DNA from 3 places in the Serratia sp. CoH_134_PS_4 genome. Region 2 is predicted to be linked to each of the others. Evidence: predicted binding sites of a transcription regulator. Region 2 holds the regulator's gene; each other region holds the start of a gene.

Region 1 (2,272 bases), on a different contig from region 2:
AACAAGCCAACCAATTGGCGATGTACGCCCCCAAAGCGACGGTTAACCGCATCGATAATTACGAGGTGGTGCGTAAACTGACTCTCAGCCTGCCGGATCATATCGACGGCGTGCTGACCTGTCCGAACAGCAACTGCATCAGCCGCAGTGAACCGGTATCGTCCAGCTTTAGCGTGAAATCCCGCGACGGTGACGTACACCTGAAGTGCCATTACTGCGAGAAAGAGTTCGAACACCAAGTCGTATTGCAGGCAGACTAAATCTGCGGTTTTCGCCGGGAGACGGCGCTGTTATTCTCCCGGCGACGCCCTATAATGGGGTTTCTGGATAGAACAACCCACGTTGCTACCCAATGGATTTTAAGCCGTAGCCAACAACGCTACGGTTTGAAAGACGAAGGGTAAATTAGGAGAAAAAATGTCACGTAACATCAGCACTGAACTCGCCCCGGCAGCCATTGGTCCTTACGTGCAGGGCGTTGATCTGGGCAGCATGATCATCACTTCCGGTCAGATCCCTGTCGATCCTAAAACCGGTGCCGTTGCCGACGACGTGACCGCTCAGGCACGCCAGTCACTGGAAAACGTTAAAGCGATCGTTGAAGCCGCAGGCCTGAAAGTCGCCGATATCGTGAAAACCACGGTATTCGTGAAAGATCTGAACGATTTCGCCACCGTTAACGCCGCGTACGAAAGCTTCTTCACCGAACATAACGCGCCTTTCCCAGCACGTTCTTGCGTCGAAGTTGCTCGTCTGCCAAAAGACGTGAAAATCGAAATCGAAGCCATCGCCGTTCGTCGTTAATTCTACGGCAACGCGCCCAACGGTCAGCCATCGGCTGGCCGTTTTTATTTTTCCACTTGCAGCATGCCCCTCTTCTGACGCGCCACTAACGATCACTCTGGCTCTCGCTCACTGCAGTTTCGCCCCGTTTTAAGGCACCCCTCGCTTTGATTGCACCTAGAGAGTGCTCCTTCTCGTCCCAATCCTGTGTTTTCGCGCCATTTTCGCCCCTTTCTCACCTTGGCACATTTTATGCTGGATCCGTTTACAGCCTGTAATGTCGACGAGGTGATGATGCTAAATATCGATCTGTCCGCTTCACCGTTTTTTGATGAGATGCTTCTGGCTGAGGGTAAACACCGGGGTCACTACGAAGCTTACTGGCACTGGCTGCAAGAGGCCGACCAAAAGGCCATTCAACGCAAAAGAGAAGAAGCTGCACTGCTGTTTCACCGAGTGGGGATTACCTTTAATGTCTATGGTGATGACGATGGTGCCGAACGCCTGATCCCGTTTGATAGCGTGCCACGCATCATTCCCGCCAGCGAATGGGCGATGCTCGATCGCGGCATTCGCCAACGTGTTCAGGCGCTAAACGCCTTTCTTCACGACATTTACCATCAACAACATATTCTGAAGGCCGGGATCATTCCGGCAGAACAGGTGCTGGCGAACGATCAATATCAGCCTTGTATGCAAGGGGTCGATCTGCACCGCAATATTTACGCGCACATCGTTGGCGTGGACATGGTGCGTAACGGTGACGGCCAATATTACGTGCTGGAAGATAACCTGCGCACGCCCTCCGGCGTTTCCTACATGCTGGAAAACCGCAAGATGATGATGCGCCTGTACCCTGAACTGTTTGCCCAACAACGCATTGCACCGGTGGAACGCTATCCGTCGCACCTGCTGCAAACCCTGCGCGAAAGCTCGCCGATTAACGATCCCACGGTCGTGGTACTGACTCCGGGCCGCTTTAACAGCGCCTATTTCGAGCACAGTTTCCTGGCGCAGCAGATGGGGGTTGAGCTGGTGGAAAGCGCCGACCTGTTCGTCAAGGACGGCGCCGTGTTTATGCGCACCACCGCCGGGCCTTGCAAGGTGGATGTGATTTACCGCCGGGTGGACGACGCGTTCCTCGATCCGCTGGCGTTCCGCCCCGACTCGATGCTCGGCGTTCCGGGGCTGCTGTCAGTTTACCGCACCGGCAATGTGGTACTGGCAAACGCCATTGGCACCGGCGTGGCCGACGACAAGTCGATCTATCCGTATGTGCCGGACATGGTGCGTTTCTATCTGCAAGAAGAGCCGATCCTCAACAACGTCCCCACCTGGCAATGTCGTCACAAGAATGAACTGTCCTATGTGTTGGCCAATCTGGATCAGATGGTGGTGAAAGAGGTCCACGGTGCCGGTGGTTACGGCATGCTGATCGGCCCGGCGGCGACCAAAGACGAAATCGCCCATTTCCGCACCTTGCTGTTAG
Region 2 (2,272 bases):
TGCCGGTAAGACCACCACCTTCTACATGGTGGTGGGTATCGTTCAACGCGACGCCGGGCGTATCGTGATTGACGAAGAAGACATCAGCCTGTTGCCACTGCATGCGCGCGCGCGTCGTGGTATCGGCTATCTGCCGCAAGAAGCGTCAATCTTCCGCCGCCTGAGCGTGTATGACAACCTGATGGCCGTTCTTGAGATCCGTGATGACCTCAGCAGCGAACAGCGAGCAGACCGTGCGGTAGAGCTGATGGAAGAGTTCCATATCTCCCATCTGCGCGACAACCTGGGCCAGGCCTTGTCCGGTGGCGAACGCCGCCGCGTGGAGATCGCCCGAGCCCTGGCGGCCAACCCGAAATTCATCCTGCTGGATGAACCCTTCGCCGGGGTCGACCCCATCTCCGTTATCGACATTAAAAAGATTATCGAGCACTTGCGTGATAGCGGCCTGGGCGTGCTGATCACCGACCACAACGTGCGCGAAACGCTGGACGTATGTGAACGCGCCTACATTGTCAGCCAGGGCAAACTGATTGCTCACGGCACGCCGGATGCTATTCTGGCCGATGAGCAGGTGAAACGCGTTTATCTGGGCGAAGAATTCCGCCTCTGAGTACCAGCGCGCCCATTGGGCGACGGTTAACGGAAGTAAACAGAAGATTATGAAGCAAGGTTTGCAACTCAGGTTTAGCCAACAATTGGCTATGACCCCCCAACTCCAGCAGGCTATCCGCCTGTTGCAGTTGTCCACGCTTGAACTCCAGCAGGAGATACAGCTGGCGTTAGAGAGCAACCCATTGCTTGAACAGACTGACCTGCACGAAGAAATCGAAACCAAAGAAACCCTCGAAACCGAAGGTTTGGACACCCGCGAAGCGCTAGAACAGAAAGACATGCCGGAAGAGCTGCCGTTGGACGCTACCTGGGATGAAATCTATACGGCGGGTACCCCCTCCGGTACCCGTACTGATTACAGCGATGATGAACTCCCGGTTTATCAAGGTGAAACCACCCAGACCCTGCAGGACTATCTGATGTGGCAGGTGGATCTCACACCGTTTTCCGATACGGATGCCGCCATCGCCACCTCAATCGTTGACGCTGTCGACGACACCGGTTATCTCACCGTGCCGCTGGAAGACATTCTGGAGAGCATCGGTGACGAAAATGTGACAATGGACGAAGTCGAAGCCGTATTGAAACGCGTACAGCGTTTTGATCCGGTTGGCGTTGCCGCGCGCGATCTGCGTGATTGCCTGTTGGTTCAGCTTTCCCAGTATGCCGAAGACACGCCCTATCTGGCTGAAGCACGCCTGATCATCAGTGAACACCTGGACTTGCTGGCCAACCACGACTTTCGCAGCCTAATGCGAACAACGCGCTCAAAAGAAGATACACTGAAAGAAGCGATGCAGCTGATTCAGTCACTCGATCCGCGTCCGGGCCAGTCGATCAATACCGGCGAGTCTGAGTACGTGATCCCAGACGTGCTGGTACGCAAAGTGCAAGATGTTTGGACGGTTGAGCTCAACAGTGACAGCATTCCACGGCTGAAGATCAACCAGCAATACGCCGCCATGGGCAACAGCGCGCGTAACGACAGCGACGGACAGTACATCCGCAGTAATCTGCAGGAAGCCAAATGGCTGATCAAAAGTCTGGAAAGCAGGAACGACACTTTACTGAAAGTCTCACGCTGCATTGTCGAGCAGCAACAGGCCTTCTTTGAGCAAGGTGCAGAATTTATGAAACCCATGGTACTGGCGGACATCGCTCAGGCCGTGGAGATGCATGAATCGACAATCTCACGCGTGACTACGCAAAAGTTTTTGCACAGTCCGCGCGGCATTTTCGAATTGAAATATTTCTTCTCAAGCCATGTGAATACCGACAGCGGAGGCGAGGCTTCCTCTACGGCGATCCGGGCAGTCGTGAAGAAAATGATCGCGGCGGAAAACCCCGCCAAACCGCTCAGCGACAGCAAGCTGGCCACCCTGCTCTCCGATCAGGGGATCATCGTGGCGCGGCGTACCGTCGCCAAGTACCGAGAGTCTTTGTCCATCCCGCCGTCCAACCAGCGTAAACAGTTGGTTTGACCTCTATTGAGAAGGAAGACACTATGCAGCTCAACATTACCGGACACCACATCGAAATCACCGAACCATTGCGTGAGTTCGTGAACACCAAGTTCGCTAAACTCGAACAGTATTTTGACCGCATAAATCAGGTGTATGTCGTTCTTAGTGTGGAAAAAGTGCAACAGATTGCGGAAGCA
Region 3 (2,272 bases), on a different contig from region 2:
GCGCTTGCCCAGCAGGTAAGCGCCAATCAGGCCAGCACTGGCCGCGTTGATGTGCACGACGGTACCACCGGCAAAGTCCAGTGCACCATCTGTAGCGAGCAAACCACCGCCCCACACCATATGGGCAATTGGCAGGTAAGAAATGGTGAACCAAATTGCCGCGAAGATCACTACCGCAGAGAAACGGATTCGTTCGGCAAAGCCCCCCACAACCAGCGCAACGGTAATACAGGCAAATGAGCACTGGAATGCCACGTGGATCATTTGGTTAAAGGTGCCGGTAACGCTGTCGATGCCAATGCCCTTAAGCATCGCCGTCTGGAAGCCACCGAAGAACGCATTGCCTTCGCTGAAAGCCAGACTGTAGCCATAAAGCACCCATAACACGCACACCAATGCGAAGGTGACTGTCACTTGGGTCAACATGGAAAGCACGTTCTTGGAACGCAGCAAACCGCCGTAAAACAACGCGACGCCCGGCAAGGTCATGAACAGCACCAAAGCGGTGCAAATCATCATGAAGGCGTTGTCAGCCTTGTCTGCGACCGCCGGAGCGGCCAGGGCCAAAGAAGGAACCATGGTTACCGTACTCAGGCCCAACATGGATAAAAGTTTTTTCATTATCAATCCATCCCCATTACTTTACTGAGCCTGTGATTACAGTGCTGCTTCATCTGTTTCGCCGGTGCGAATGCGAATGACACGTTGCAATTCGGCAACGAAAATTTTGCCGTCACCTATTTTGCCGGTGTAGGCCGCTTTACTAATGACATCAACCACTTCATCTAACTGGTCGTCAGCGATAGCAATGTCGATTTTTACTTTGGGTAAGAAGTTGACGCTGTACTCGGCTCCGCGATACAGCTCAGCATGCCCTTTCTGACGACCAAAGCCTTTCACTTCGCTTACGGTCAGCCCCTGAATACCTACAGAGGATAGGGCTTCACGCACGTCCTCCAGCTTGAATGGTTTAATCACCACGGTCACCAGCTTCATATTGCCTCTCCACGAATTAAGCCCAAACTCACCCCGGGTACGAGTCTTATAAAGCAAAGGCTATGCCACAAATGATTTTGTACGCTAATTCAGCAAATTAACCGGCAGGACGGCGATCCGTTGCACTGCAGGTCGCCGCCAATGCGCCAGCGCACAGAAGATTGATTAAATATTGCGCACTATTTTGGTGCGTGACGCGTCGAAAAAGTGCAGAGAAAGGGATTTAAAAAGCCGTGATGCCTGTTTGTGGTGCGTAGGCGTGGGAAAAGTAAGAGGCCGCCAAAGCGGCCCCAGGCATTACGCCGTTTGTGTTTCTTCGCGGTTAGCGGCGGCCAGTTCTTCCCCCACCAATTGCAGCTGATACATCTGGTAGTAACGTCCCTGCTGCGCCAGCAGTTGCTGATGATTGCCCTGCTCGACGGCCTGGCCACGGTGCAGCACCAGAATAGTATCCGCATCCACAATGGTCGACAGACGATGAGCGATCACCACCAGCGTGGTATGTTCGCGAATCAAACGCAGTGCGCGCTGAATCGCCTGTTCCGTTCCCGAATCAATGTTGGCTGTCGCCTCATCCAGGATCAAGATTTGCGGTGCCTGCACCAACACCCTGGCCATCGCCAGCAGCTGTTTCTGGCCCACAGAAAGATTGTTACCTTGCTCACCCAGGCGCGTATGAATACCCTGCGGGAAGCCGCGCACCAGCTCAGCCAGTTGAACCCTTTCCAGCGCTTGCCAGACGGCTTCCTCACTGATATTGCGCCCCAGGGTAACGTTAGCCAGCACTGACTCGGCAATCACTACCGGATCCTGCTGCACCATCGCCACGCCCTGACGCAACGTACGGTGTGACAGACTGGCCAGCGGACGCCCATCGAGACGCACCTCTCCCTGGTTAACGGGGTAGTAGCCCATTAACAGATTGGCCAACGTACTCTTACCGCTGCCGGTATGGCCGACCAGCGCCACAAAACCACGCGACGGCACCGACAGCGAAATATGCTGCAGCACCTTTTTGTCATCACGGTAGGCAAAGCTCAGATCGTCTATATCTATGCGCCCGCTTTCCAGCGGGCGTTCATCCGTGCCGTAACTCTGCTGCTGACGATCCATCAATTCGAAAATACGCTCGCCGGCGACAACTGCCTGCTGCAAGATAGATTGCTGCGCCGTCAGCTCTATCAGCGGCTCATTCAGACGCCCCAGATAGTTGATAAAGGCATACAACACCCCAACGCCGATCGCTCCCTCACCACTGAAGCCGAACAGCATCAAC

Evidence for each region. Region 2 encodes sigma-54, which starts transcription at its own class of promoters, with help from an activator protein. Its sites were predicted from a motif close to GTTGGCACANNTTTCGCTNT; they were not measured.
Region 1: AC2FCQ_RS07700 (circularly permuted type 2 ATP-grasp protein) is a predicted target of sigma-54. The motif match lies at 1,023-1,042, and genes of this name have one in related genera.
Region 3: glnK (P-II family nitrogen regulator) is a predicted target of sigma-54. The motif match lies at 1,047-1,066, and genes of this name have one in related genera.

What each region holds. Positions count from the first base shown of each region.
Region 1 is NZ_JBXWKI010000003.1:149,482-151,753, reverse strand. Features, by position in the region: gene pyrI (aspartate carbamoyltransferase regulatory subunit) at 1-260, shown strand, start outside; gene ridA (2-iminobutanoate/2-iminopropanoate deaminase) at 418-804, shown strand; gene AC2FCQ_RS07700 (circularly permuted type 2 ATP-grasp protein) at 1,078-2,272, shown strand, end outside.
Region 2 is NZ_JBXWKI010000005.1:215,297-217,568, forward strand. Features, by position in the region: gene lptB (LPS export ABC transporter ATP-binding protein) at 1-610, shown strand, start outside; gene rpoN (RNA polymerase factor sigma-54) at 660-2,093, shown strand; gene hpf (ribosome hibernation promoting factor) at 2,117-2,272, shown strand, end outside.
Region 3 is NZ_JBXWKI010000004.1:186,148-188,419, forward strand. Features, by position in the region: gene amtB (ammonium transporter AmtB) at 1-621, opposite strand, end outside; gene glnK (P-II family nitrogen regulator) at 658-996, opposite strand; gene AC2FCQ_RS09245 (SmdB family multidrug efflux ABC transporter permease/ATP-binding protein) at 1,294-2,272, opposite strand, start outside.